Regions from separate parts of the Desulforamulus ruminis DSM 2154 genome, predicted to be linked through region 2. Evidence: a T-box and tRNA genes for the amino acid it is inferred to sense, from the RefSeq annotation. Region 2 holds a T-box; the other holds one or more tRNA genes.
The links. The T-box of region 2 lies ahead of metG (methionine--tRNA ligase). A T-box ahead of a tRNA ligase gene usually reads a tRNA of that ligase, here a tRNA-Met.
Positions count from the first base shown of each region.

Region 1 (15,364 bases), 170 kb from region 2:
CCTGCGGACCTTGGACCGGGTTACCTCCACACCGCAGCGATCGCAAACAACCCCTTTATAGCGAACCCGTTTATATTTTCCGCAGTGACATTCCCAGTCTCTTTGTGGACCAAATATTCTCTCACAGAATAAACCATCCCGTTCCGGTTTCAATGTACGGTAGTTGATTGTCTCCGGCTTTTTTACTTCTCCACTGGACCACTGCCGAATTTTTTCCGGCGAGGCCAACCCAATGCGAATACTATCGAAATTATTTAATTCCAACAAAGGACCTACTCCCCCTTTAGCGGATTTGGGTAGCAATTCTTGATACGGCCTGCTTAGTCCTCGTCATCCAAGCTGAATTCTTCGCCCTCTTCGATAAAGGACTCGTCGAAATCTTCCAGTTCCTCTTCATCGTCCTCTACCTCTTCGTTGTCATCCCGTTTCGGCGGCCCGATGCGTCTTTCTTCAGGCAGTTCAATCCCTAATTCCTTGGCAGTTTCCGTTACGTCTTCTTCAATTTCCTTAATTTCAATTTCCTCTTCCGCTTCGGTAAGTACCTTTACGTCCAGTCCCAGAGACTGCAATTCCTTGATCAGAACCTTAAAGGATTCCGGCACTCCGGGCTCGGGCACATTTTCGCCCTTGACGATGGCTTCGTAGGTCTTAACCCGCCCTACCACATCGTCGGACTTTACGGTGAGAATCTCTTGCAAGGTATAGGCTGCACCATAAGCTTCCAAAGCCCAAACTTCCATCTCCCCGAAACGCTGCCCCCCAAACTGGGCTTTACCGCCCAGGGGCTGCTGGGTTACCAGGGAATAAGGCCCGGTGGACCGGGCGTGGATTTTATCATCCACCAAATGGTGCAGCTTAATCATATAGACATAACCCACGGTCACCGAGTGGTCAAAGGCATCGCCGCTGCGACCGTCATAAAGGGTCATTTTACCGTTCTCCGGCAGGTTCGCACGTTTTAAGGAGTCCCAAATGGCTTCTTCCGTTGCTCCGTTAAATACCGGAGTGGCCACATGGAAGCCCAGGGCTTTGGCCGCCCAACCCAGGTGCGTTTCCAGAACCTGGCCGATATTCATACGGGAGGGCACCCCAAGGGGGTTCAAAACGATTTCAACCGGCGTCCCGTCTTCCATAAAGGGCATATCTTCTTCCGGCAGGATGCGGGCGATAACCCCTTTGTTGCCGTGACGACCCGCCATTTTATCCCCTTCGGAGATTTTTCTCTTTTGGGCAATATAAACGCGGACCAGCTGATTGACCCCCGGCGGCAGCTCATCGCCGTTTTCCCGGGAGAATACCTTAACATCGACAATCTTTCCGGCCTCGCCATGGGGCACCCGGAGGGAAGTATCCCGGACCTCCCGGGCTTTCTCACCGAAAATCGCCCGCAGCAGCCGTTCTTCCGCCGTCAGCTCGGTTTCACCCTTGGGCGTAACCTTGCCTACCAGGATGTCGCCGGGTCTTACTTCCGCACCAATGCGGATAATTCCCCGCTCATCCAAATCCTTCAAAATATCTTCGCCCACATTGGGAATATCCCGGGTAATCTCTTCCGGGCCTAATTTGGTATCCCGGGCGTCGCATTCGTATTCCTCTATGTGAATAGAAGTAAAGAAATCTTCTTTAACCGCCTTCTCGCTGATTAAAATAGCGTCTTCGTAGTTATTGCCTTCCCAGGTCATAAAGGCCACCAGGATATTGCGGCCTAAAGCCAGTTCCCCTTTGTCGGTGGCAGGACCGTCGGCAATAATCTGCCCGGCTTCCACCCTGTCCCCCTTATTAACAATGGGCTTCTGGTTAATGCAGGTGCCCTGGTTGGATCGGGTAAATTTCAATAATTTATAGGTATCGTTTTTCCCTTCACTGGTACGAATGGTAATCTCATTGGCGGTAACCCGGGTCACTTCCCCGGCGTTCCTGGCCACCTGCACCACGCCGGAATCCTTGGCCGCCCGGTATTCAATGCCGGTTCCCACCAGCGGGGCCTGGGCTCTCAGCAGGGGCACCGCTTGCCTCTGCATGTTGGCGCCCATCAGAGCACGGTTGGCATCATCATGCTCCAAAAAGGGAATCAGGGCGGTGGCCACCGAAAACACCTGTTTTGGAGAAACGTCCATAAAATCCACCCGGTCTGTGGGAACAATCAAGGTGTCATGTCCATGACGGGCATTGACCCTTTCATCCACAAAATAACCGGTTTCATCCAGGGGCGCATTGGCCTGGGCAATGATGTGCCCTTCCTCTTCATCGGCGGTTAGATAGCTAATTTCATCCGTAACCCGTTTATTCTCTTTATCCACTTTCCGGTAAGGCGTCTCAATAAAGCCAAAGCTGTTAATGCGGGCATAGGTGGAAAGAGAACCAATGAGACCAATGTTGGGACCTTCCGGGGTCTCAATGGGGCACATCCTGCCGTAGTGGGAATGATGCACGTCCCGGACTTCAAAGCCCGCCCGTTCACGGGAAAGCCCGCCGGGGCCCAGGGCCGAAAGTCTTCTTTTATGGGTCAACTCTGCCAGCGGGTTGGTTTGGTCCATGAACTGGGACAACTGGCTGGAGCCAAAGAATTCTTTAATGGAAGCCACTACCGGCCGGATGTTGATCAGCACCTGAGGTGTAATCACATCCACATCCTGAATGGTCATCCTTTCACGGACCACCCGTTCCATCCGGGAAAGACCGATGCGGAACTGGTTCTGCAGCAGTTCACCCACCGAACGCAATCTCCGGTTGCCCAGATGGTCGATATCGTCCACAACGCCTTCCCCTCTCATCAGGCCGAGAAGGTATTTCTTAGTGGCAATAATATCCTCTTTGGTCAGTTCCCGGATAAATTCACGATCTACAGGAACTTCCTTATTTAAATAACGGTCCCACTCAGTGGGGCCATCCTGGCCGTTGGGATAGCGATACAAAACGCCATGTTTTAATTTTTTCTGAAGTTTGTACCGGCCCACATTGGCCAAGTCATATCGTTTGGGATCAAAGAATAAGGTATTTAATAAAGAACGGGCACTTTCCACCGTGGGCGGTTCGCCGGGGCGGAGCCTTTTATAAATTTCAACCAGCGCTTCCTCTTCGGAATCGGTATTGTCCCTACTGAGGGTTTCCTGAATATTCTTATCGTTTTCAAAAAGTTCGGTAATCATGGCATTGGAGCCAAAACCTAATGCCCGTATCAACACAGTTGCCGGGATTTTTCTGGTGCGATCGATGCGAACAAAGATGTGGTCGTTAACGTCGGTTTCGAATTCCAGCCAGGCTCCGCGGTTGGGGATAATGGTAGAAGTAAACAGCCTTTTGCCGCTGGTGTCAATTTGATCCGCAAAATATACACCGGGCGAACGGACCAGTTGGCTGACGATAACCCGCTCAGCACCGTTAATAATAAAGGTTCCCTTGTCGGTCATCAGCGGGAAATCCCCCATGAAGACCTCCTGCTCCTTCACCTCTCCAGTTTCCTTATTAATCAGGCGAACCTTGACCCTTAATGGGGCAGCGTACGTAACATCGCGTTCCTTGCACTCTTCCACCGAATATTTGGGTTCTCCCAGGGTGTAGTCCAAAAATTCCAGGACCAGGTTTCCGGTGAAATCCTGAATTGGAGAGATGTCATGGAACACTTCCCTTAATCCCTCCCGCAAGAACCACTCGTAAGAGTTCCGCTGAACTTCAATAAGGTTGGGTAAGTCCAAAACTTCCTGCAGTTTACCGTAATTCCACCTCACCCTGCTGCCTACTTGTTCCGGGTAAGCCATCGAACGCATCACACCCCTTAAATATTTAACAAAATACGTATTAAAAACAAAGACAACGAAAAGCAAGGTCTTGCCCTTTAGAAACAATCCCTCGCCTTATAAGCATTATGATCCCCTATCTCCTTTATTCTGGCCGATTATGCAAAAAATTATTCGTAAATTTTACCACCGGACCAAAATTTATTTATTTTAACCATAGAATGACATTTTAAAATGTTAGCACGGATGTTGCCGTTTGTCAAGGCGTTTTCTGGCTCTTCAGGTCGATTTTATAATGCCGGTTGGATTTTTCTTCCATGCCGGCTAGCAGGGCTTCTGTCATGTGAATCCAGACCCTGATTTGATATAAAAGTAAATACGCCGCAATGGGCGGCGTATTTACTTTTATATACCTTATATAATAGAAAGAATCAATTATTTTACGTCAACGGTTGCGCCGGCTTCAGTCAGTTTAGCTTTGATGGCTTCGGCTTCTTCCTTGGCAACTTTCTCTTTAACGGGCTTGGGAGCACCGTCAACCAGATCTTTGGCTTCTTTCAGACCCAGGCCGGTAATTTCGCGAACCACTTTAATTACATTGATCTTCTTGTCACCAGCGCTGGTGAGGATTACATCAAATTCGGTTTGCTCTTCTTCAGCAGGAGCGGCAGCGCCACCGGCTGCGGGAGCAGCAGCTACTGCTACGGGAGCAGCGGCGGAAACACCAAATTCTTCTTCAAAAGCTTTTACCAGTTCAGCCAGTTCCAGTACGGTCAGGCCTTTTACCAGTTCTAATACTTCAGCAACTTTAGACATAATCAAATGAACCTCCTCAAAATTTATAAATGATTTTTATGATGCTGTTTTGCTTAGGACGCCTGTCCTTCTTTTTGCTGGCGGATCTGATCCACAACATAAACCAGATTGCGCAGGTTGGCAGCCAATACTCCGGCAAAGCCGTACATGGGAGCCTGCATACCGCCCAGTACTTTGGCCAGCAATACCTCTCTGGAGGGCAGGTCGGCCAGGGCTTTAACCCCATTGGCGTCGATAACCTTTCCTTCTAAAACACCCGCCTTAATATCGAGGCCCTGTTTAATTTCCCTGGCAAAATCAGACAGAATTTTAGCAGGGGCCACCGGGTCCTCAAGGCCAAAGGTGAAGACAATGGGGTTTTTCAAGTAGTCTTCCAGACCATCAATACCGACTTCCTTGGCAGCAAGGCCGGCAATGGTGTTTTTGGCCACTTTCATTTCACAGCCGGCTTTACGCAGGCGTGTTCTGAGATCGGTTATTTTGGCAACAGAAATGCCACGGTATTCAGCCAGGATGGTTACCTGGGAGTTCTGGATTTTTTCCTTCATTTCAGCCAGCATGGCTTGTTTTTGAGCTTTTGTGGTTGGCACAAGTTACACCTCCTTCCCTGGATTAAAGAAAACTTAACTGGTCGCCGGCCCCGGCGGGCAGCAGCCCGGGTTGTCTTTTTATCGCTTGGCGCGTATAAAAAAGGCCTCTGTGTGTCTTAGACATGCACAGAGGCCCGCAACAGTTCAAACTTGCGAGTTCAACCCCGGCCTCGGTTGGCGGCAATCTGCCTTTAGGTCCTAAGACACCAACGGTCTACGACTGGAAAAGTATGCATTTGTAGATCTTCAGCAGAGGTTAAATCTTAGAGGGGTTAATCTTCACCCCGGGTCCCATGGTTGAAGACACGGTAATAGCCTTCATATACTGGCCTTTGGCCGTGGCAGGCTTAATGCGAACCAGGGTGTCGGCCAGGGTTTTAAAATTTTCCACCAGTTTTTCAACTTCAAAGGAAGCTTTACCAATGGGCGCATGAATGATACCCACTTTATCGGTACGATAAGTGATCTTACCACCTTTGGCATCGCTAACCGCAGGTCCGACTTCAAAGGTAACGGTGCCGGTTTTGGGGTTGGGCATTAAGCCACGGGGACCCAGCACCCGGCCCAGCTTACCAACCAGGCCCATCATGTCCGGAGTGGCAATGGCCACGTCAAAGCCCATCCAGCCACCCTGAATCTTTTCAACCATATCTTCAGCACCCACAAAGTCTGCGCCTGCTACTTCAGCTTCTTTAGCCTTATCACCTTTGGCAAAAACCAGCACCGTTTTGGTTTTACCCGTGCCATGGGGCAGCACAACGGCACCCCTTAACTGCTGGTCTGCGTGACGGGGGTCTACCCCCAGGCGGAAAGCCACTTCAACGGTTTCGTCAAATTTAGCCGAAGCAATTTTCTTGACCATAGCCAGTGCCTCAGACGGTTCGTAAAGAACAGACGGATCATACTGCTTCATTGCTTCCTGGAGCTTTTTGCCTAATTTCGGCATATGATTTCCTCCTTTGTGGTACTAGCGGACTACATCCTCCCACCGGATGAGTTATCCTTCTACAACTTCAATGCCCATACTGCGGGCAGTACCCTCAATCATGCTCATGGCAGTTTCTATGCTGGCCGCATTCAGATCGGGCATTTTTAATTCAGCAATTTCCCTAACTTTCGAGCGGGGCACTTTGCCCACTTTCTTTTTGTTAGGTTCACCGGAAGCGGTCTCAATACCCAGCGCCTTTTTCAGCAAAACTGCTGCTGGCGGAGTTTTGGTAATAAAGGTAAAGGACCGGTCTTCATATACAGTAATTTCAACTGGAATAATTAAGCCTGCTTGAGCAGCAGTAACTTCATTATATTGCTTAACAAATCCCATGATATTAACCCCGTGCTGACCCAAAGCGGGACCTACCGGGGGTGCCGGGGTGGCTTTACCGGCCGGAATTTGTAGTTTAATAATGGCGGCTACCTTTTTGGCCATATCCAGTCCACCTCCTTACAGCCTAAAGCTTAGTCAAGCTTTTTAATTTGTGTGAAATCAAGTTCGATGGGAGTTTCACGTCCAAACATGGATACCATAACTTTAACTTTACCCTTTTCAGGGTAAATTTCTTCTATCACACCAACAAAATTCTCAAAGGGGCCATCGGATACTTGAACATTTTCGCCCAGGTTGAAATCAACCTTGGTCTTTTGCTCTTCCATGCCCATTTGCCGGATAATGGCCTTGGATTCCTCATCATTTAGGGGTATGGGTTTAGAACCGGAACCAACAAAGCCGGTAACCCCCGGCGTGTTACGAACCACATACCAGGAATCATCGGTCATGATCATTTCTACCAAGACATATCCGGGGAAAACTTTTTTCTTTGAAATCTTTTTCTTGCCATTTTTGATTTCTACTTCATCTTCCATTGGTACAAGAATACGAAAGATTTTATCTTCCATATTCATGGATTCAATACGCCTCTCCAAGTTGGCCTTAACCTTGTTTTCGTACCCGGAGTAGGTATGTACAACATACCACTGTTTACTCATTAACAGAAGGGACCCCCATCATCATTCGGGTCCCCCACCCCCTCACTGATACCAATTAGGACACAATGGCCGAAACGCCTAAACTGAGAAGCGAATCCAACACCCAGATGACAGCAGCAACCGCAGCTACAGAAACAAACACAACGGCGGTATAAGTGACAATTTCCTTACGGGTGGGCCAATGAACCTTTTTCAACTCATTCTTAACACCAAGGAAATATTTCTTTATGCCACCAGCCCGTTCCGCAAAGGATACCTTTTGCGCCTTTGCAGGCTGGCTTTTGGCCACAGCCTTTGCAGCTTCCCTAGGGGCCGTTTCCTTTTTATTATCAGCCCCGCTGGTTTCTTTGGTTGCCGCTATTTCCTTGGCAGCGCTAACCGCTTTAACCTGTTTTTTCTGCACAGCCATCCGAAACGCCACATCCTTACTTTTTATGTTTCACCAGTAGTGCCTCAAATAAAACCCCTCATGGAATGCGGCTCAGGTCACAACATACGGGGTTAAGGGCCCAATCTATCTGGTTTCTTTATGAACTGTATGAGTATGACACCACTTACAATATTTTTTAAGCTCAATCCGGTTGGAATCGTTCTTTTTATTTTTGTTTGTGGTGTAGTTGCGCCGTTTGCATTCGGTGCAAGCCAAAGTTACGCCCACACGCATTGTTGACACCTCCCTAAAAACTAAAGAAAACTTGGCTTCCGCCAAGTCTTGGGCCAAGACCGAAGCCTCGTTGCCCTTATACTGTCACCTTGAAATTTTTGACAGCATAAAAAAGACTTGAACCGACTATGTCCTCTTAATATACCTTAACAAATTTATCACAAGTGATGTTGTATGTCAATAGCTTATGTGACGGAGTCATCCATAACAGTATTTTGTCTCAAATATTGGTTTTTAATACCATTTGCAATTAAACCCACTTTAATAATGATTCTTGTCTTTAACTATTACGCAAGGCTTTCCAATATTGACTTGGTGTCATCATATAAAAAGGGGGCAAGCTGAAAACTCACCCCCTGGTCAAATCTCTACCCTTTTGCAATTAAACCCGCCAAGCGGAACACTAAGTTAAAATTACTCCCGGATACCGGTTACCACGCCGGCGCCTACGGTACGTCCGCCTTCACGAATGGCAAAGCGCAGTCCTTCTTCAATGGCGATGGGGGTAATCAGGTCGATGTCCACTTTGATGTTATCTCCGGGCATTACCATTTCCACGCCTTCCGGCAGGGTTACGATACCCGTCACATCCGTGGTACGGAAGTAGAACTGTGGACGATAGCCGTTAAAGAACGGGGTGTGACGTCCACCTTCTTCTTTGGTCAGCACATACACTTCCGCACTGAATTTGGTGTGCGGTTTGATGCTGCCGGGCTTCGCCAATACCTGGCCACGCTCGATTTCTTTGCGGTCTACACCACGCAGCAGCGCTCCAATATTATCACCGGCCTGAGCATAATCCAGCAGTTTCCGGAACATTTCCACGCCCGTTACTACCGTCTTCCGAGGTTTGTCGCTCAGTCCTACGATTTCAATTTCATCCTGTACTTTTACTTGACCCCGTTCTACACGGCCGGTGGCTACCGTACCACGTCCGGTAATGGAGAACACGTCTTCCACCGGCATCAGGAACGGCTTATCCACGGCACGTTCAGGGGTGGGAATGTAAGCATCTACATTATCCATCAGTTCCCACACTTTGCCGCACCATTCGCACTCCCGTTTGCCGCATCCGCATTCCAATGCTTTTAATCCGGAACCTGCCACGATGGGTGTGTCGTCCCCGGGGAACTCGTAGGAGTTCAGCAGTTCTCTTACTTCCATGTCTACCAGTTCCAGCAGTTCCGCGTCGTCCACCATGTCGGATTTGTTCAGGAAGACTACGATATAGGGAACCCCTACCTGACGGGACAGCAGGATGTGCTCACGGGTCTGGGGCATCGGGCCGTCTGCGGCGGATACTACCAGAATCGCTCCGTCCATCTGGGCTGCTCCGGTGATCATGTTCTTAACATAGTCGGCGTGGCCCGGGCAGTCCACGTGGGCATAGTGACGGTTGCCGGTTTCGTATTCAACGTGGGCGGTGTTAATGGTAATACCCCGTTCACGTTCTTCCGGTGCGTTGTCAATTTCGTCGTAACGTTTTACGGATGCGCCGCCGGCGGTGGACAGCACCACGGTAATTGCTGCGGTCAGGGTGGTTTTGCCGTGGTCAACGTGACCGATGGTTCCAATGTTTACGTGGGGTTTATTCCGTTCAAATTTTGCCTTAGCCATGGAAAATTTCTCCTCCTCCATCAATTTCAAGGTTTGCTAAAAATAGCCGTCATTCCCTACAGTTATTTCACATTGATGCCAATTCTATACCTGTCAACAATTCATAGGAACGATTCGATAAGAAATGGAAAAATCCTGCTTTTATTGGGGATTTTCTTCTTAGTTCCGTTGTTGGCTTTAGCCTTATGCCGCATTTCTCCTTGGTCCTGTTGTTAGCCTGACGGGCATTCCTTGGAGGTCTCGTTGTTACGTAGTATGAATGCACTTTCTTTTAGAACCCAAGCCCAAAGGAAATACTTAAATACGAACAACAAGACCTTAGAGAAAAACAGTATAAGGCTACTAGCAACAGGGCCCCGGATAATTTCAGTATAAGGCAAACAACAGAGCCTCAAAGCAATGCAGTATTAGGCTGCAGTGGCTAAATACAAAAAAACCAGTCCCCTCGGACTGGATGCTGTTTGGTAGCGGCGACTGGATTTGAACCAGTGACCCCACGGGTATGAACCGAGTGCTCTGACCAACTGAGCTACGCCGCCAAAATTTTGGAGCTGCTAACCGGGATTGAACCGGTGACCTTATCCTTACCAAGGATACGCTCTACCTACTGAGCTATAGCAGCATTTGGTTGCGGGAGGGGGACTTGAACCCCCGACCTTCGGGTTATGAGCCCGACGAGCTACCAACTGCTCTATCCCGCGTCAACATAAAATATTATATCACAGGCAAAAGTTCATGAGCAACTAAAATATTATTCCGCCTGCGAAGGGGTGAACTGGTGGAGGGAGAAGGATTCGAACCTTCGAAGTCGTCAGACGGCAGATTTACAGTCTGCTCCCTTTGGCCGCTCGGGAATCCCTCCGTATATAAATGGAGCCGACGATGGGACTCGAACCCGCAACCTGCTGATTACAAGTCAGCTGCTCTACCAATTGAGCTACGTCGGCACAGAATTCGGATCAAACCGCGCAAGAGATATAATAACAGATAAGCATGTTACTGTCAACCATTCACCAAAAGTATTGTCTGGAAATGTTACAGATTTTTAACTTTAAATTTTTTATATTAAATAAAGGTAAATAATATGCCCTTGTAGAATTATTGGCATTAAAATAACCCCGGGGGTCCCGGGGTTGGCTGGCAGATTATACTTCTCGTTTTTCCAGGTATCTCTCAAGCTTTCGTTTGACCCTTTGCAGCGCATTATCAATGGACTTGACATGGCGCTTCAGATCTTCGGCAATTTCCTGGTAGGACTTCCCTTCCAGGTAGGACATTAAAACTTTCCATTCCAGGGAGCTTAGAATTTCACCCATTTTTTCTTCAATGTCGTCAAATTCTTCCCTGCTGATAATCAGTTCCTCAGGGTCGGTAATTTTAGAACCGGAGATTACATCCAGCAGGGTACGATCCGAATCCTCGTCGTAAATGGGTTTGTTTAATGAGACATAAGAATTTAAAGGGATATGCTTTTGCCGGGTGGCGGTTTTGATGGCGGTAATGATTTGCCGGGTGATACATAGTTCCGCAAAAGCCCGGAAGGAAGATAATTTGTCCATTCTAAAATCACGAATGGCTTTATATAAACCGATCATGCCTTCCTGGATAATATCTTCTCTATCTGCGCCGATCAGAAAATACGAGCGGGCTTTGGCACGCACAAAGTTTTTATACTTGTTAATCAAGTACTCCAGGGCCGCATCGTCACCTTCACGAGCAAACTCGACGACATCTTCATCAACCATTACCTGGTAGCCTCCGGAAACTTCCCTTTGTGCATTTGAATTCAAATCCATCGCCCCCGCTTCTTTATCACTAAGCAACTACAAAAAAGAAAAACGACATATCCGTTAATATCACCGGGGTCTGTTTACCCATTGGTTAAATAGTTAATTATTTAAAAAAAGAACGTTCTTAGAGAGTTCCATGAATCATTATATCTTATGTTAAAAAGACTCGTCAAGGTAAAAAAAGTCCAACCCGGACAGGCATCAGTTCTTCCCGCGACGCCATTTTTCCATAATTATCCTGATTTCTCGAGGCAATTTGTCCTCCAGATAGCCTTCTGTGGGATTTTCTTTGTTATAATTCTCCTGTTGCTGTCGATTTATCTGTACGATTTGCTCTCTAAACTCTTTCGGTGTTACCCGAAAAGCCCCGCGGCCAAAAATAATTCTTTGTTCATCCCAATCGGAGGTTACCACATAGACGGTTCCCAGCTTGCCCAAATCCCCCACCAATCTTTCAATCAACGAGTCAGCGGTTTCTCCCTCTTGGGTGTAAAACACCTCAACGCCATGAATAAACTCCGCATGCTCAATGCCGCTTTTAACCAAGTGGGCATCGAAAATCACTTTCACCCGGGCTCCGCTGAAGGCAGCAAAATTGGCTAGGATGTCAATCAGTCTATCCCTGCAATGGTCCAGCCCGCCGGCTTTGATTCCTTCAAAATCCGGCCAGGCGTGAATAACATTATATCCATCCACTACATAAAAATCTTGCACGGACAAACCTACCCTCTCTGGCGTACGACCTCATACACCAATAATGCAGCTGCCACCGAGGCATTTAAGGAGCCTACTTGTCCCAGCATGGGCAGACGGACCAGCATATCGCATCTTTCCTTAAGCAATCTGCCCAGTCCCTTTCCTTCCCCGCCAATCACCAGCAGCAGAGGACCGGTTAATTTAGCCTGCCAAAACAGGTCCGGGCCGTCCATCTCCGCCCCCACAACCCAAAGCCCTTGCTCCTTTAACGAACGAATGGTTTGATCCAGATTGGTTACCCGAGCCACCGGTACATACTCCACCGCTCCTGCGGAAGCTTTGGCCACCGTTGCCGTTAAAGCGACGGATCTGCGCTGAGGGATGATTACCCCGTGCACACCGGCCGCATCACAGGTACGCAGAATCGCCCCCAGGTTATGAGGATCGTTTATTTCATCCAGCATCACCATAAAGGGCTCCTGACCCTTTGACCGGGCAGCACTCAGAATATCCTCCACTTCCACATACTGCTTGGCCGCAGCATAAGCGACAATACCCTGGTGAGGTACGCCGGTTTGTAATTTATCCAGGTACGCCCGGTCAACCGTTTGGATGGGAATGCCTGCTTCCCGGACCATCCTAGTAATTTCTCCCAAAGGTCCGGAAGGGGTTCCTTTGGCCATAATCACCTTATTGATGGGACGCCCTGCCCGAAGTGCTTCACGAACCGGGTTGCGCCCGGCAATGATTTCGCTCACCAGATCGCCTCCTGCTAGTCTTATACTGCCTTTCTCTGAGGTCCCGTTATTAGCCTTATGCTGAAATTCCCCGGGGTCCTGACTTATACTGTTTTGTTTTAGGGTCTTGTTGTTCGTATTTAAGCATTCCTTAGGCTTGGGTTCTAAAAGAAGTGCATTCACACTAACAACGAGACCCCTAAGGAATGCCTGTTAGGCTAACCACAGGACCTAACAGAAATGCAGCATAAGGCTAAATATCCCTAGCCTACAGCTTGGACACCAGATACTTTAAATAAAAGGTTGCAATAACCCCGGCCACAGCAGCAGCCATGCCCAGGAAAATAAGAAGTCTTTTGCGGATAAACACTCCCGTAACCCCTAAAATAAGGGCGACTCCCCAAAGGGTTAAAATCACCAAAGGAAGATTCATATAGGATCACTCTCCGGATTTTATCATCCCGAACTTTTTACGGACCTCAGGCATTTTACCACAGCTAAGCTTTCCTTCCGGGCAGGGACCGGATAAACAACTGGGGCCGGCGTCCCTGAAAATAGTGGGAGCCGCTTCTTTTACCAGCTTCAGCATTTGCTCCGCCAGATTGCGAATTTCCCACTGCGCTCGATTGCAACAACGCAAATCAAAAAAGTGACGCAATTCCCGGGCATTCATGGTTACCACCAGCTTGGTTTCCGCAGCATTGGGCAGTACAAAACGGGCATCCTCATAAGCAACCCTGCCCCCGCCCAGCTTCTGCACCCAACCGTCATACCAGGCTTGAATCCGGGTCATTTGACTTTCAAACTCCGCCACAGCTTCCGGTCCCAGTTGAAGAATGGTCTCCGGAATAATATAATCAAAAATTCCCTGTTTATTCTGCGCTCGCGTTTCACCTACATAACGCTGGGACTGCACACTGAAGCTGGCGATGCGGTGCCGGGTGAGCTGGGCCAGTAGACTCCTGGATACTCCTTCAACACCAAAGGTAAAGGAAATATGCTCAATGGTGGTATAATGTCCCATATCCATCAGTTTTTTAATAAATTGCTGCTGATCCGAATGGATGACATCCTCTGCCAGATCATCAATGCCGGAAGGTGAATAGCACAGCCTGGCAGCCATGGCCACCAGTTTCTCCGGTTCCGGTGTATGCTGTAATAATCGAACTTTCAATGTTGCTTTGGCCACATAACTCTCTCCCTCTAACCTAATAGGCATTCTTCGGATCTTGTTGCTAGACTCATAGGCTGTCTTTAGGGTCCTGTTGTTCGTCTTATCGGTTGTGCCCTTGGTCTTGGTTACCATTACAAACAACAGGACCCTAAAGTATTACCCGCAAGGCTACCAACTGGACCTATGAGCTATTACCCTTAAGTCCAGCAACTAGAGTACCCTTTAGCTACTGACGGCTTATTTCATTCACAGCCATGCTGATGATTTCCCGAACTCTCTCATGACGTTCTTTAAAATATAAATATCCGATCAGGGCTTCCAGGGCTGTGGCATGGCGGTATTCCAGCACACAGGCCCCCTTGGGCGGAGTTCCCGACTTGGCATTTCTGCCCCGGCGCACCACAGCCATTTCTTCTTCGGAAAGTTTATCCTCCAGAGAAAACAACGCCTTGGCCTGGGCCCCGGCACGCACATACTTCACGGCCGTCCGGTGCAGTTGGTTCACTTTAACCATGCCCCGCTGTACTAAATATTCCCTGACCGCCAGTTCATAAACCGCATCCCCAATATAAGCCAGCACCAGGCTTGGACTCTCTTCGGGCTTTATCCCCCGGGGTTCTAAAGATTGGTTATCCAAATCCTACACCTGCTTTTTCCAACGAACTCCCTGGGGAGTGTCTTCCAGGATAATCCCCAGTTCCTTTAAACCGTCGCGAATGGTGTCTGCAGTGGACCAGTCCTTTTTACTGCGGGCCTCCTGCCTGATTTTAATAATCAGTTGCACCAGTCCTTCGGTCAATCCGTCATCCTCGCCGGAAGTTTCCAGGACTAATTTGCCGCTGACCGGATCTTCTTTCAATACTCCTAAAACCCGGTTAAACTCTTTCACCAAATCATGGGCCTGCTCCATGGCCAGCACGGCTTCCGGGGAAATTTTATCGCCCATTCCGTTCACCAAAATATTAATTTCTTTGGCTAATTCAAAAAATACCGAGATCGCCAGGGCGGTATTGAAATCGTCATCCATGGCTTTTTCAAATTCCAGCCGCAGCAGGGTCAGCTTCTCGTGAAAGGAGCTTCCTGCGCCGGCCTCTTCTTCACCGGAAGCAGGCCGTTCCATGGCTTCATAAAGAAGGCGGAGGGCGGTTTTAATTCGTTCAAGCCCGCGTCCGGCCACCGCCAGCTTCTCATCATCAAAATCCAGAGGACTGCGATAATGGGTTGAAAGCAAAAACCACCTGATCACATCCGGGGGGAACTTATCTAAAATCTCCCTGACCAAGAAGAAATTCCCCAGGGATTTAGACATTTTCTCCTGATTCACAGTGATAAATCCGTTGTGCATCCAATAGCGGGCAAAGGGTTGTTTACAGGCAGCCTCGGACTGGGCGATTTCATTTTCATGATGGGGAAAGATTAAATCAAACCCCCCGCCATGGATATCAAATCCGCTGCCAAGATATTTTCCGGCCATGGCCGAGCATTCAATATGCCAGCCGGGGCGTCCGTTGCCCCAGGGGCTTTGCCAGCTGGGTTCTTCCGGTTTAGCCGCTTTCCACA
Region 1 is NC_015589.1:280,353-295,716, reverse strand. Features, by position in the region: gene rpoC (DNA-directed RNA polymerase subunit beta') at 1-267, opposite strand, end outside; gene rpoB (DNA-directed RNA polymerase subunit beta) at 321-3,758, opposite strand; gene rplL (50S ribosomal protein L7/L12) at 4,173-4,553, opposite strand; gene rplJ (50S ribosomal protein L10) at 4,607-5,143, opposite strand; gene rplA (50S ribosomal protein L1) at 5,400-6,089, opposite strand; gene rplK (50S ribosomal protein L11) at 6,141-6,569, opposite strand; gene nusG (transcription termination/antitermination protein NusG) at 6,599-7,126, opposite strand; gene secE (preprotein translocase subunit SecE) at 7,182-7,535, opposite strand; gene rpmG (50S ribosomal protein L33) at 7,641-7,790, opposite strand; gene tuf (elongation factor Tu) at 8,205-9,407, opposite strand; tRNA gene DESRU_RS01485 (tRNA-Met) at 9,870-9,946, opposite strand; tRNA gene DESRU_RS01480 (tRNA-Thr) at 9,954-10,029, opposite strand; tRNA gene DESRU_RS01475 (tRNA-Met) at 10,033-10,108, opposite strand; tRNA gene DESRU_RS01470 (tRNA-Tyr) at 10,184-10,269, opposite strand; tRNA gene DESRU_RS01465 (tRNA-Thr) at 10,279-10,354, opposite strand; gene sigH (RNA polymerase sporulation sigma factor SigH) at 10,553-11,203, opposite strand; gene DESRU_RS01455 (NYN domain-containing protein) at 11,399-11,911, opposite strand; gene rlmB (23S rRNA (guanosine(2251)-2'-O)-methyltransferase RlmB) at 11,920-12,651, opposite strand; gene DESRU_RS01445 (hypothetical protein) at 12,899-13,063, opposite strand; gene thyX (FAD-dependent thymidylate synthase) at 13,070-13,819, opposite strand; gene DESRU_RS01435 (Mini-ribonuclease 3) at 14,031-14,441, opposite strand; gene cysS (cysteine--tRNA ligase) at 14,445-15,364, opposite strand, start outside.
Region 1: it encodes a tRNA-Met, which carries the amino acid that the T-box ahead of metG (methionine--tRNA ligase) is inferred to sense. The anticodon was not compared.

Region 2 (15,364 bases):
GGGGACCCCTTACAGAGTTCTCCAGGGAGGGCTGGGGAATATCTCTCATTTTATAGCCTTTGCAGCTTATGGCAAAAGCACGGGGAAAACTATCCACCAATAAAATCACTTCACCCGTCAGCAGGCTGGAAATGATGTCATCAAAGGCAGTATATTGTTTTATTTCGGCCCGGGAGATTAGCCCCCCCTCGGTTAAGACCTTGAGTAAATGAACACCGGAACGCTGATTCAGAGGGGGTTCCAGCAGGGGGCTCATGATCTCCCGGTCTAAAAGGGGAGGGTCAATCAGGTTATCTATATAAATCACGGCAGCCTCCAGGGGTTGCTCCTGGCCCAGAAAGAAAGTTCTTTTTACGAAATCAACATTTTTACCCAGAATCCGGGTCATCTGATCCAGATTTTTCTGCAGGGAGGGGACGATTTCTGTAGACGCCAGTTCCTCTTGGGTATAAATATCCCTTTGTGTCGGTTGAGGGTGATAGGGCCTCGGGCGATTCTTCCGGATTTGCCTTTGTAACATGATCCATTTCAACTTTTCTAAAAGATCCATCTATGCAGCCCCCTTTGAACGATTTAAGCCGTGGCGGAACAGGGAGAGAAGGTATAATAACAAGGGAAGACCCAGATTGATAAAAAGGATGGAAACCGGGAAAGTATACTGGGAAAATTCCAGCAGTTTTTCCGTATTAGGCCAGGATATAAAAGCCAGCACCACGATTAGGGCTCCTGCCGGCAGGACCAGGCAGCGATAGCTGGTTAGGCCGAACCATTGGGCCAATCCATACACTCCGGCAAAGAAGAAGGTGGTTAATTTCATTAGCATGCCGGAAATCCAGACGGCCATGAATAAAGCGCTGGGCTGAAAAATCAGTTCCTGTACAAAATGGGGAGGCTGCGACAGCAAAGTAAATAACGGAAAAACCAGCCGGCTGGTCCGGTCCGCACCAAGGCTGCCTACTACGGTGATGATGACCATTTCCAGCAGGAAAAACAGCAGGAGAATGGCATATAGGGTAACCCTCCGGACAGCAGATTTCCGCTGGATAAAAGGGATCAGCATTAAAATTACCGCCGTTTCCCCGAGCCAGCTGGACGGTGACAGAGAACCGGTAACAATGGGACCAACCCCTTTGGAAAAGTCCGGTTTAAGGTTATACCAATCTACTGTCCCCACAAAAACAAAAAAAATAATAAGAATGGCAAACAAGTTGAAAAAAAGAATTAAGCTGTTGGCCCGGACAATTACCTCCAACCCCAGGTACAAAGCCGCACAGGAAAGCAGGGTAAGCAGCACCAGGAAAACTACCGGTGGGGTTTCGGGCATGTAAGCCGCGGACATCAATGCCTGGAATTGCCTCAAAACGTAATAGGCTACATAAATAAAGTAAAAAATAAACAGGAGGCTTACCAGCTTTCCCAAGGGGAAGCCCAGTATATCCACAGCGTATTCAATGATGGTCTTTTCCGGATAGCGAAGGCCCAGAGAGGTGGAAACCAGGGCAATTAACGACCCAACCGCCAGAGCGATTACCAGAGCCAGCCAGGAGGCCATACCTGCTCCCTTGGCCACTAAACCCGGTACAAAAAGAATGGAGGTGGCAAATACAATCATGACCAGATACCCCATGGCCTGCCACTCAGAAATTTTCCAGTTTTTCAAAAAACCATCCTCCCATAAGCTCTAAAAAAGCTGCTTATCAATACTTCTAGTATTTTCTCCCAATAAAGAAAACATGTACAAGAATGCAGGTTGTATTGGATCAGGCATACGAATAAAAATACCGGCTGCTTTTCGCGCCGGTATAAAAAGGTTTCACTTCACCAATTACCCTGCAGGATCATATACTTAGCTTAGAGAATGTTTTAATAGCTCGATTTTTAGGGAACACTGGAGATAAAAGGGGGGTTGGTATGGAAAAATTTTTAAATTGTGCTTTATGCCGGAAGTCTGTACCTGAAAACAACACCGGCATCACTCTTTTGGGAAGCTATATCTGCGAAGCCTGTGAAAATAAAATTGCCAACCTTGCCTGGGATGATCCCGAATATGACCTTTATAAAAGCGGTCTTAAAAAAATCTGGCGTTGTAACGAGGCCTGACTTTTCGCCAGGGCCTCTTTCTTTTTATCCAATCTTAACTTGCGGTGAGCCAGCTCGATGTCCGTTTTTATTTGTCTGAGTGTGGTTAAATCAATCCCGGCCCGGGCGGCAATTTCCATGTCGCTGCGACCGCTTTTCCATGCCCGGATCAGGCGGGTCACACTGGTGCGGTATTTTTTAGACAGGGCTTTTTCGTCGATTTGAGGACCCTTTGATTTAGGCATTCTGCTGCTCCTTTCTCTGCCCATCCCTTTATTTTAATTTTCCCCTCTTAAACACAGTCTATAAGGTTAAAGGAATGGAAAATAAGTTAGTAATTAATTGGCAGTTAATTTTTGTATATGATAAAATAAGTTGTTAATTATTTTTAGGATGTGGTTGGGTTGGAGCAAAAAAATGCTCCTTTATGGGAGTCGTTGCTGAAGCAGAAATTTGCCGGGTCGGCCCAACTGCATATTCCGGGTCACCGGAGTGGACAGGCCATTCCTACGGAATTTTTAAATTTGGCGGGAACAGGAATCTTTCAACTGGATCTTACAGAGATTCCCGGACTGGACGATTTGCATGATCCCCGGCAGGCCATTGCCGAAGCTCAGAAATTAGCAGCGGAACTGTATGGTGCGGAAAAAAGTTTTTTTTTAGTGAATGGTACCAGTGGCGGGCTGCTGGCTTTAATGCTGGCCTGTTGTCATCAGGGTGATAAAATTATTGTTCCCCGTAATGCACATAAATCCATCTTCTCGGGTCTGGTATTATCCGGGGCAGCGCCCGTTTATTACTATCCCCGGATCATGAAAGATTTTTTTTGTTCCAACGGACCGGATGTTTGGCAAATTAAAAATAAATTTAAAAAGGAGCAGGGCATCAAGGCAGTGATGGCGGTTCATCCCACCTACTACGGGATTGCCGGAGATTTGCCGAAGGTGGCGGATTGCTGCAGAGAAAACAATGTGCCCCTGTTGGTGGATGAGGCCCATGGCTCCCACCTGAAATTTCACCGGAATTTACCCCCGGATGCCCTTTCCTGCGGGGCGGATGCCGTGGTGCAAAGTATGCATAAAATGGGCGGCTCCCTGACCCAGTCCTCCCTCCTGCACATCCAGGGGCCTTATCTGGATAGGAAGCGGCTGGCAGAGGCGCTGCGCATGGTGCAGAGCAGCAGCCCGTCCTATTTATTGATGGCTTCCCTGGACCTGGCCCGCAGACAACTGGCTCTGAAGGGGGAAGAACTGATGGGCAAAGCCCTGGAAAAAGCCCTTTGGTGCCGGGAACGTCTGGAAAAACTAAAAGGGGTAAAGGTTTTGAACCAGGCGTATCTGGATGGGGACGGAGCCAGGTATTTTGACCGAACCCGGTTGACCTTTTCTTTACAGGACCTGGGTTTTTCAGGGTATCAGGTATCCCAACAACTAGAGCAAAAATATGGCGTTTTTGTGGAGATGGCGGATATTGCCTGTGTGGTGGCGGTGATTTCCCTAGGCACCACCTGGGAGGATTGCCGCAGGCTAATGCATGGAATAGAAGAGCTGACCCGGTCCCAGACGCAAACCGTGTCCCGGTTTTACCCCGAGACGTTCATGCTGCCGGAACCGGTAAGCCATTTAACCCCCCGGGAGGCCTGGCTCAGGCCCTCGGTAACAATTCCTCTGGAACAAAGTCTGGGCAGCATAAGCGCCGCCACCGTAGCGGTTTATCCGCCGGGAATACCGGCTCTTTGTCCGGGAGAGGAAATTACCAAGGATATTTTGGAATACCTGCAGGAAGTCCGGCAGAAGGGCTATCCCTGTCATGGGCTGGAGGACAGCGGGTTAAAGGTGATTCTTGAGGTATGAGTGGAGAATGATATAATTTAGCGTGGAGGGTTTATGTCCAAGGGATTGTTTATCGTATTTGAAGGTGTGGACGGGTCGGGAAAATCCACCCAACTGGATCTCTTAAATAAATATCTGACGGCCCGGCAGATTCCTACCTGCGCCACCCGGGAACCCGGGGGAACTCCGGTGGGAGAAAAAATACGGGAGTTTTTACTGGACCCGGTTTTCCAGGAAATGCAGGGGCACACGGAGTCTTTGCTTTACGCGGCGGCCCGGGCCCAATTGGTGGCCCAGGTGATCCGGCCCGCATTGGAACAGGGAACCGTGGTGCTCTGTGACCGTTATATTGACTCCAGTCTGGCCTACCAGGGTTATGGCCGGGGGCTGGATATTGAATTTCTAAAGAAAATTAATGAGCTGGGGACCGGGGGCTTGCAGCCTCATATAACCTTTCTATTGAGCCTGCCGCCGGAAGAAGGTCTGGCCCGCTCAAGAAGAACCAAGTCGGCCGACCGGCTGGAGAATGAAGCCATGGATTTTCATCGCCGGGTTTGGACCGGCTACCTAGCTTTAGCCCGGCAAAATCAAAGTTATGTTGTTTTGGATGCACGGCGAAGCATTGAAACATTGCACGAGGAAATTTGCTCAGTGATGGGTGGAATGATGGGTGTATAAGCTCAGTGATATCATCGGGCACCAGGAAATGATTCGGACGCTGAAGCATGCGGTGCAGCGGGACCGGGTGGCTCACGCTTACTTGTTTATGGGGCCGCCGAGGATTGGCAAGGGAACGGTGGCGGAGCGCTTTGCCGGCTCCCTGTTGTGTGATGAGCCCCGGGATGGTGATGCTTGCGGTTTGTGCCGTTCCTGCCGGCAGCAGTCCGGCGGCAATCATCCGGATTTGCATCGATTGCGGCCATCCGGGGCATCCATAAAAATTGAGCAGATCAGGGAATTGCAGCGGCAGGTGCAATTTAAACCTTACCAGTCCCGGAGGCAGGTGATTCTTATGGAAATGGTGGAAGCCATGACCACGGAAGCCGCCAACTGTTTTTTAAAAACCCTGGAGGAACCGGTGGGGGAAACGGTTTTCCTGTTGTTGACCCATCAGCCCCAGGCCCTTCTGCCGACCATTTTATCACGCTGCCAGCAGTTGGCCTTGCGACCCCTGAGTCAAAGGGAAGTGGCAGAGGGTTTGTTGAAACTTTGTCATTTGGACCCGCAACAGGCGGATAAACTGGCCGCTCTAACCGGCGGCAGCCTGGGCCTGGCGGTGCGGCTGGCCGACGGAAGCGAGAGCTGGGACGTCCGGAACCGGGTGTTGGAGATGGTGCAAAGATTTCCCGAAATGCAGAAGGCTCAAGCCTTGAGCATGGCGGAGGAATTATCCTCCGACCGGGCGGCGGCTTTGGAGGGTCTGGGGCTGATGCTCCTGTGGTTTCGGGACCTGCTGGTTTATCATTATACATCCGACCCGGGACTTTTAATAAACCGGGATGTGCTGGACAAGTTAGGCCGTCAGTCCGCCTGTTATGCTCCGGCGGGATTGGTGGCAATACTGGAGGATATAAAGCAAGCGAAGGATCATATCGAAGGAAACGCCAATACAAGGCTGGCCTTGGAAGTATTGATGTTAAAAATTCACTCCTACGGAGGATCTTATAATGTCCGTTAAAGTCGTTGGTGTACGCTTTAAAACAGCAGGCAAGGTTTATTATTTTGACCCGGACGGCATTGAACTGAAGCAGGGAGACCATGTGGTGGTTGAAACCACCCGGGGCGTTGAATATGGCGAAGTGGTGGTGGCCCCCAAGGAAGTCCCGGATGAGGAAGTGGTGGCTCCTTTAAAGCAGGTCCTGCGCAAGGCCACCGCAGAGGATGACCAGCAGGTCCAGGCCAACCGGGAAAAAGAGAAAAAAGCCTTTCACATTGCGGTGGAGAAAATTGTTGCCCACGAACTGCCCATGAAATTAATCAGTGTGGAGCAGACCTTTGACGGCAATAAAATTATTTTTTACTTTACGGCTGAAGGGCGCATTGATTTCCGGGAATTGGTCAAGGATCTGGCTGCAGTTTTCCGCACCCGGATTGAATTACGCCAGATTGGGGTGCGGGATGAGGCTAAAATGGTAGGAGGGCTGGGTTGTTGCGGCAGGGAATTGTGCTGCGCCTCCTGGCTGGCGGATTTTGCCCCGGTTTCCATTCGCATGGCCAAGGAACAAAATTTATCCCTTAATCCGACTAAAATATCCGGCATCTGCGGTCGATTAATGTGTTGTCTGAAATATGAAAACGATGTTTATGAAGAGGCCAAGGCCGGGTATCCGGAAATCGGCACCCTGGTCATGTCCCCGGACGGGGAAGGGAAGATCGTAACCATCAATATATTCCGGAAAACCGTGAGTATTGAACTGCATGAAAGTAAAGCCATTCGCGAATATCCCCTGAATGAGTTAAAAATTAAGCAAGGCCGAGGTGAATGCAACTGTGGCTGCCCTGCCCGGCAGGATTAATCGTTTGGAACAGGCCCTTCGTCAGATTTGCGATGAGGTGGACCGCCTGAAACAGGAAGTAAGGGAACTGGAAGATGAAAATAGCCGTCTAAGACAGGAAGTGGCCGGCTTATATGCGGAAGAAAATGAGGGAGCGGGTCGGAATCGACCCGGTGCCCGCAATCTGTGGGACTTGTATGACAAGGGATTCCATATTTGCAACTTGTATTTTGGCAAGGGCAGAGAAGGAGAATGCATCTTTTGCTATGCCCTCATGAGCAGAGGAGATCAGAATGACGGTGCTTAAAGAACGGGGAACCCTGTATCTCTGCGCAACCCCCCTGGGAAATCTGGAGGATATTACGCTCCGGGCCTTGCGTATTTTAAAAGAAGCGAGCATCATTGCAGCGGAGGATACCCGCCATACCCGGAAACTGCTCAGTCATTTTGATATCCACACGCCCTTGACCAGTTATCATTCTCACAGTGGTGAGGGCAAAGGGGAACACCTGCTGCAACGTTTGAGGCAAGGGGAAGCCGTTGCCCTGGTCTCGGACGCCGGCATGCCCGGCATCTCAGACCCGGGAGCAGAATTGGTTAAACAGGCCGTGGCCGAGGAGATTGACGTGGTCCCGGTTCCAGGGCCTTCGGCGGGGATTGCCGCTTTGATCATTTCCGGCCTGCCGACCCACAAGTTTGCCTTTGAGGGTTTTCTTTCCAACCAGCGAAAAACCCGGCGCAAGCAACTGCAGGCTTTAAAAAGGGAGCACCGCACCCTGATTTTTTACGAATCTCCCCACCGGCTGGTAGACAGCCTTAAAGAGATGCTGGCCCAATGGGGGGAACGCCCCTGCGCGGTGGCCCGGGAGCTGACAAAAGTGCATGAAGAAATTAAAAGGGGCACCCTGTCTGAGGTGCTGGCCCATTTTGCAGAAAATCAACCCCGAGGAGAGATCACCCTGGTGGTGGCCGGCTTGCCGGAAGAAGAACGGAATGAATGGGAGTTCCGGGAACCCTGGCTGGAACTGTCGGTGCTGGATCACGTGACCCTGTTGGAGAAGGAGGGCCGGGAGCGCAGGGAGGCTATCAAGGAGGTGGCCCGGCTGCGGGGAGTGCCTAAGCGGGAAGTGTATGCCCTGGTCCATGATACCGGAGAACAAAGAAGCCCGGAGTTTCCTCCAGGCTCTTAATTTAAACAAGGTTTTATAAAGACGGCGGAAAATAAAATGAGAGACGCTTGTCTCTCATTTATGTATTATGCTATACAACTTTTACACTTTCACCCATGGCGATGGCGCACTCGCGGCAGACCATTTTTCCTTTGTAATGCTGCACATCGGAAGCATTACCGCAGAAAACACACGCTGGTTCATATTTGCGCAGAATGATTTTTTCGTTGTCAACGTAGATTTCCAGGGCGTCTTTTTCATCTATGCCCAGAGTACGGCGCAACTCAATGGGGATTACCACCCGACCCAGCTCGTCCACCTTACGAACAATACCTGTGGATTTCAATCCGCTTCCCCTCCCTGACTTAACATTCGACAATATACCAGAATTTGCTACATATAAATCATACCAGTACTAACCGGAACAGTCAATATTTTACTTTTAATTTTATTCATAATATGTATAAAAAGCACCATATTCGGGAATGAAGTGCACCCCAAATGTTGGAGAAAAAAACTAACACTTGGAGGTGCACTTTTCTAATGACAAAATACAGCGATGAGTTTCAGCTTAGGCTTGTAATGGAAGTCGAATCAGGACAATCCATAACTGTTGTAGCAAGAGCACATGGTATTCCCAAAAAGAACTTACAGCGATGGGTTTCAATTTATGAACATGGTGGTATTGAACAACTGTTATTAAAAAAACAGCATTACTCACAAGAATTTAAGATCTCCGCTATTGAATATCGCTGGCAGCATCACTTATCCTATAGACAAGCAGCTGCCGAATTAGAAATTCCTAACGAAGGTACTCTGTATCAATGGGAAAAGCGATATTTAGAAATGGGTTCGGCAGGTCTGCAAGCCACCAAGAAAGGCAGGCCCCCTAAAATGCCAAAGAAATCTGAGAAACTTAAGCGGAATCTGACTAGAGAGCAAGAGCTGGAAGCTGAAAATGCTCAGTTACGCATGGAGAATGCTTACCTAAAAAAATTAAATGCCTTAGTTCAGGAAAGAATCGCCCGCGAAAGTGGGAAAAAGCGGCTGCCATCAACGAACTAAGGCAGGAATTTAACCTGATGGCATTACTCAAGTTTGCCAGCCTGCCCCGGAGTACCTTCTACTACTATCTAAAAGCTATGGACAGGCCTGATAAATACGAAGAAATCAAAGCTGTAATCCAAGAAATATACCACGCTCATAAAGGCAGATACGGCTACCGGAGAATCACCCTTGAACTGCATAATAGAGGGTACCGTATTAACCATAAGACGGTCTTAAAGCTGATGGGGCAATGCAACATCAAGTGCCAGGTGCGAATACGCAAGTATCGCGCCTATAAAAAAAAGTTGGGTAAAGTAGCCCCCAATATTCTGCAACGTGATTTCAAGGCAGATAAACCGAATCAGAAATGGGTTACTGACATTACTGAGTTCTCCCTATTTGGAACAAAGCTGTACCTCTCTCCGATCCTTGATTTATTTAACGGAGAAATCATCAGCTACAACATATCAGACAGGCCGACCTTCCATCAGATAATAGATATGCTGGATAAGGCATTCTCAAAGATTCCTGACAACACAAACCTTATCTTCCATTCAGATCAGGGCTGGCAGTACCAGATGAGAAACTATCAAAATAGGCTTAACAAAAAAGGAATTATCCAGAGCATGTCACGCAAGGGTAACTGCTTAGATAATTCAGTAATGGAGAACTTTTTTGGTCTTTTAAAATCAGAATTACTCTATCTTCAAGACTTCGATTCAGTAGAACATTTCCGAAAGGAGCTCGAAGATTACATAGATTACTATAATAATCAAAGGATTAAGTGCAAACTGAAAGGACTGAGTCCTGTTCAATACAGGATCCAGTCCTCCAGAGTTGCTTAATTATCTGTCCAACATTTCGGGTTCAGTTCAGAAAACTTGACAGGTGCTTGATTGTTGGATACAATCGAAGTAGCAAAGGCTATGATGGGGATGAGTAGGCGGAAGAACCTTTTAGAGAGCGGGGAACAGGTGCAAGCCCTGCAGGGAGGACCGTTCGAACATGGCTCCGGAGCCGCCGGTTCGAAGCAAGGGAAGGCTTGCTGTAGGGCCGGACGGTAGGGCACCGTTACGCGCTTTTAAGTGTTTTACACTTGCTGAGGCCGTTTACTGCAAAGGAACGGCAAATCAGGGTGGTACCGCGGGATTTACCCCGCCCCTGCCAGGGGCGGGGTTATTATTTTTTAGAAGGGAAGAAATCACTTGACAAAACCTCCATTTTATATCACCACACCCATTTACTACCCCAGCGATAATCTGCACATCGGCCATGCCTACACCACGGTGGCCGCTGACACCATTGCCCGCTATAAGCGTCTTACCGGCCATGAGGTTTGGTTCCTGACCGGGTCCGATGAACACGGTCAGAAAATCGAACGGGCGGCCCGGGCTAAAGGCCAGTCCCCCAAGGAATACGTGGACAATATTGTGCTGGGATTCAAAAAACTATGGGAGCGTCTGGGCATCAGTTATAATGATTTTATCCGCACCACCGACCCGCGCCACCACAAGGTGGTTCAACAGTTTTTCCAGCAGCTTTATGATCAGGGCGACATCTATAAGGCCGAATACGAGGGCTGGTACTGTACCCCCTGCGAAACCTTTTTTACCGAATATCAACTGGCGGAAGGAAAATGTCCCGACTGCCAGCGGGAGGTGGAAAAGGTCCGGGAGGAAAGCTATTTTTTCCGCCAGTCCAAATATGCCGAGCGCTGGCTCCAGTTTATTGACGAGCATCCGGATTTTATTCAGCCGGTTTCCCGGCGCAACGAAATGGTCAGCTTTGTAAAGCAGGGCTTGGAAGATCTGTGTGTCTCCCGGACTACTTTTGACTGGGGCATCAAAGTCCCCTTTGATCCCAAACATGTGGTTTACGTATGGGTGGACGCTTTAACCAACTATATCTCCGCTTTGGGTTACGGTACCGAGGATGACAGCCTCTACCGCAAATTCTGGCCGGCGGATATCCACCTGATGGCCAAAGATATTGTGCGTTTTCATACCATCATTTGGCCCATTATGCTGATGGCCCTGGCCCTGCCCCTGCCCAAGAAGGTGATTGGTCATGGCTGGCTGCTGCTGGATAGCGGCAAAATGTCCAAATCCAAGGGCAATGTGGTGGACCCCCACGTGCTGATGGATAAATACGGGGTGGATGCCGTGCGTTATTTCCTCCTGCGGGAACTGCCCTTTGGCTCCGACTGTGTTTACTCCGAGGAAGCCCTGGTAAAGCGTGTTAACACCGACCTGGCCAATGATTACGGCAACCTGCTGTCCCGCTCCGCCACCATGATGGAGAAATATCAGCAGGGTGTACTGCAGGCTCCCGGGGCTCCCGAAGGACCGGATGCCGAATTAATTGATCTGGCCAGGACCACCCCTCAACTGGTGGAAGAATACATGAATAAGAGCGAAATTTCCAATGCCCTGGGGGCCATTTGGCAGGTGGTCAGCCGGGCCAATAAGTATCTGGAAGAAACGGCTCCCTGGTCTTTAGCCAAGAATGGTCAGACGGAAAGGCTGAACACGGTTTTATATAATGTGGCTGAAGTTCTGCGCCTGGCCACCATTATGGCCACTCCCTTTATGCCTGGCCTGCCCGGCCGGGTTTGGCCGCAACTGGGGATTCAAGACAAACCGGAACTGCAAGCATGGAATAGTCTGAGCTGGGGCCTCCTGCCGGCGGGAACCACCGTCAAGCGGGGCGACGTACTGTTCCCCCGCATTGATTTAAAGAGTCTGGAACTGGATTAACTTTGGGGGCGGCCTCGGGGGTTTCTTTTTTAGTCTTGTTGTCAGCCTGATGAGGATTCTATTGGGTCCTGTTGTTCGTTTTAAAAGAGTATTCCTGAGATACTGCAATATTACTAGACCTTAAAGAAAGCCCATTAGGCTAACAACTGGACCCCTAAGTAATGCCTCCTAGGCTGAACAGGGACCTAAAAGGAGTGCTAAAGATGCTGATTGATTCCCATGCCCACCTGGATAACGAGCGGTTTAATGAAGACCGGGAACAGGTCATTGCCCGCTGCGGCCAAGAGCTAAAAGCCGTGTTGAATGTCGGTTATGATCTGGCTTCTTCCCGTCGTTCCATAGCTCTGGCCGATGCATATCCCTTTATTTATGCCGCTGTGGGCGTCCATCCCCACGATGCCAAGGACGCACCGGAAAATTATCTGGACCAATTGCGGGAAATGTCCCGGCATCCCAAAGTGGTGGCCATTGGGGAGATTGGCCTGGATTACTACTATGATCTGTCTCCCAGAGAAGTTCAACAGAAAATTTTTAAGGAACAACTGGCCTTGGCCGGAGAGTTGAACCTGCCCTTTATTATCCACAACCGGGATGCCCACGGGGATGTTCTGCAAATTTTACAGGAGGGCCAGCCTTTTCCGGCGTCCGGAGTACTGCATTGCTTTTCGGCCAGTTGGGAAGTGGCCCAGGCTTGTTTGAAAATGGGTTTATACATCTCCCTGGCCGGACCGGTGACTTTTGCCAATGCCGGAAAACTGAAGGATATTGCTCAACGGGTTCCCCTGGACCGGCTGCTGGTGGAGACCGATTGTCCCTATCTGACGCCGGTTCCCTTCCGGGGCAAACGCAATCAACCGACCTATGTCCGTCACGTGGCGGAACAAATTGCCCAATTAAGGGGGATAGCGCCGGAAGAACTGGGCAGGATTACCGCAGCCAATACACTGGCGTTGTTCAAGCTGCCGGGGGTGCTGCTAAATGAATAAAGAACGGGGCTTAATCCTGGTTTTTACCGGCAACGGCAAGGGCAAAACCACCGCGGCCCTGGGGTTGGGCCTAAGGGCTTGGGGCCATGAAATGAAGGTACTGATACTTCAATTTATCAAGAGCCGCACCTGCGGAGAGCATCTGGCTGCCCGTCAAATGCAGCCGGGTCTGGAAATCAGGCCCTTGGGGTTGGGCTTTATTGATTTCAAGGACCCCCAGGCAGTGGCCCGCCAGCAGCAGGCAGCCAGGGAGGCGCTGGACAAAGTGGAGAAGGCCATGCTGTCCGGGCAGTATCAACTGCTGATCCTGGATGAAATTTTGTATGCCCTTAAATATCAACTGATCCCCTTGCAGGATGTAATCAACTTGCTGGAGAGAAAACCGGAGACCCTGCATCTTGTGCTGACAGGCCGGGATGCCCCTCCGGAAGTCATTGAGCGGGCGGATCTGGTGACGGAGATGAAAGAAATAAAACACCCCTTCCAGCAAGGCATTGACGCTCAGAAGGGGATTGAATTCTAGCTTACGGTTCTTGCTATGGGGTCGTTGCCTTACGGGATGAATTCTTGGGTCCTGCTGCTGGCCTTTAAGGTATTCCTTTAGGGTCCAGTAAACAGGACCCGGGGGAATGCTTTTAAGTCCAGCAACCGGACCCCTAAGGAATACCCGTTAGGCTAAGAGAGGTGTTTGGCCTGAGAATCATTGATTTGACCCATGCCGTTGCACCGGATATGCCGGTGTATCCGGGAACAGAACCGCCACGGATAGCCGAAGCCTGTACCCTGGAGAAGGATGGTTTTAAAGAAACTCTGCTGACCCTGTACTCTCACACCGGCACCCATATGGACAGCCCCGCTCATCTGTTTAGCCTGGGGAAAACGCTGGACGTTTACGATCCCGGTTACTTTTATGGAAGGGCGCTGGCCTTGGATGTGTCCGGCTGTAAAAGGAACATTGAAAAGAAGGATTTGCTCCCCCATGAAGCAAGAATAAAAAAAGCCGCCTTTCTTTTGTTTTATACCGGCTGGGAAAAATTATGGGGTACCCAAGGCTATTTCAGCGGGTTTCCGGTTTTATCCCAGGAGGCGGCCCGGTGGCTGGCCCAGCAAAATTTGAAGGCCGTGGGTGTGGATGCCATTTCTGTTGATCCGGTGGAAGGAGTATCGTCCTTGCCGGTTCACCGTACACTGCTGGGCAATGAAATATTGATTATTGAAAATCTGGTCAATTTACATTTGCTGATCGGCCGGGAATTTATCCTGTGCTGCCCGCCCTTAAAGATTGCAGGAGCGGACGGGGCTCCGGTCCGGGCGCTGGCGGTAGTCCATCCGTAAAGAAGGCCCGGGGATGACGGCGGTTTTAATTGAATCATTACAAAGGTGAGAGGAGGAACCGGAAGCGGTTCCTCCTCTTTAGGCGTTGGTGATACCAAAGCTTACATCATCAATAAGGGCGGAGCAGGTATTCCAGGGCTGAGAAGTAAAGACAAAGGCAATGTTGGCTGAAACGGTCCCTGCCGGGGCTGTGCCCGTCAGCCGTAACTGGCGGTAGCTGGTGCTCAACTGCTCGGAGGAGATCATCTGCTGGGCGGTATTCAGAATATTACCCAGGGTGTCCCTAAAACTAATCCTGGCTTCCAATGTATAACCGCAGGGACGATCCCTGGGAACCTCGCTGTTCCTGGCCCAGAAAGTCATCTCATAGGTGGTACCCCCGGTTAGACCCTCTACATTGCGGGAGAGGGAAGCCGAGAGGGTGGGGCAGCATCCCAGTGCCGCAGCCTGACCGGTTCTGCCGTTGGGGTTGGGACAAACGTTTTGACTTTCCCATAGGGCCGGAGTGTTGTTGATCCAATCTTCAAAGCTTTCGTCCTGAATGCCCAGGGTAGCGCCGCTAACATCGCATATCTCCACGAAAAACTGTCGCTGCTCAACGATCTTCAACAGAAAGGAGACGGTCACCACCTGCTGGAGCCTGTTTGGGCGGGGGAGATCAAAGTCGATGGAAACATCTACATTGCGAAAATCAATCTCAGTGTTGCCGGGGTCCGTTACTTCAAGGGGCGGATGCAACTGAATGTTTTTGCTGAAAGGGAAATCTTCAGACATGTGACGGACATCATCATGCTTATTCACATAAAAGATTTGCTTGTGAATTTCGCCATGGATGGTAATGCTGCGGATAAACCGGGGGCCACATTGGGGTTCCCCGAAGTGGATGGTGGCCTTGGGACTGTTGCAGCCGGTCTCGGTGGTAAAATGGGGATCTGCCTCCAAATCCCGGACTACCACATCGATATGGTCTATCTTTTTTGCCTGCTCTTCCGGGCAGATGACATTCTCCACCGTGATTGAGGCCATCTGCTCAGCGATTACCACCGGGAGCTTAACTAACTGACAATTTAGGCCGTTAGGCATGTCTATACCTCCTTTTTCCAAGGTGGTTCTTAAATCCACCAAAGATTGTGTGGTATAGTATATTCCTGGGTTATCCAAATGAGGCCAGTCCAGTTTATTTTGTTCTCTGGATAATCCATCCAGCGACAAAGGTTGTCATTATTTTTAGTTATATTTTCCATCCCCCTGAATATATTTTTGGAAGGCACAGTTTACGAAAGGGGGATGAGCAATGAATTTAGGCATCAAGAATATTTTGCACGACCGGACCTGTCGGCTCCTCTTAGGGTTAATTTGCCTGTGTATTGCTTTTCTGGCCGGGTCTCTGGCCTTGGGAAAACAAATCCGTATTCAGGCGGACGGCAAGGAGTATATGGTGTTTCAGTTACGGGGCACGGTGACCGATGCCCTGGCCTTGGCCAATGTAACGCTAAGCGGAACCGATAGGGTCCACCCTTCACCCTCATCCAGACTGAGGGACGGAGAAAAGATTACCGTAACCAGGGTCAAGATAAAGGAGTTTACCAATCATCAAGTAACTCAGTTTGCCTTGGAGAAAAGAGAAGACCGGAATCTTTTTCCCGGGGAACAGAAGGTGATCAA
Region 2 is NC_015589.1:112,458-127,821, forward strand. Features, by position in the region: gene DESRU_RS00565 (spore germination protein) at 1-550, opposite strand, end outside; gene DESRU_RS00570 (GerAB/ArcD/ProY family transporter) at 551-1,660, opposite strand; gene DESRU_RS00575 (sigma factor G inhibitor Gin) at 1,912-2,100, shown strand; gene DESRU_RS00580 (hypothetical protein) at 2,055-2,324, opposite strand; gene DESRU_RS00585 (aminotransferase class I/II-fold pyridoxal phosphate-dependent enzyme) at 2,475-3,932, shown strand; gene tmk (dTMP kinase) at 3,966-4,589, shown strand; gene holB (DNA polymerase III subunit delta') at 4,582-5,589, shown strand; gene DESRU_RS00600 (PSP1 domain-containing protein) at 5,579-6,427, shown strand; gene DESRU_RS00605 (initiation-control protein YabA) at 6,402-6,713, shown strand; gene rsmI (16S rRNA (cytidine(1402)-2'-O)-methyltransferase) at 6,700-7,596, shown strand; gene DESRU_RS00615 (AbrB/MazE/SpoVT family DNA-binding domain-containing protein) at 7,667-7,921, opposite strand; one part of gene DESRU_RS20110 (IS3 family transposase) at 8,119-8,572, shown strand; one part of gene DESRU_RS20110 (IS3 family transposase) at 8,572-9,467, shown strand; T-box leader at 9,540-9,788, shown strand; gene metG (methionine--tRNA ligase) at 9,828-11,378, shown strand; gene DESRU_RS00640 (TatD family hydrolase) at 11,582-12,364, shown strand; gene cobO (cob(I)yrinic acid a,c-diamide adenosyltransferase) at 12,357-12,887, shown strand; gene DESRU_RS00650 (cyclase family protein) at 13,049-13,699, shown strand; gene DESRU_RS00655 (DUF3794 domain-containing protein) at 13,778-14,782, opposite strand; gene DESRU_RS21410 (3D domain-containing protein) at 14,994-15,364, shown strand, end outside.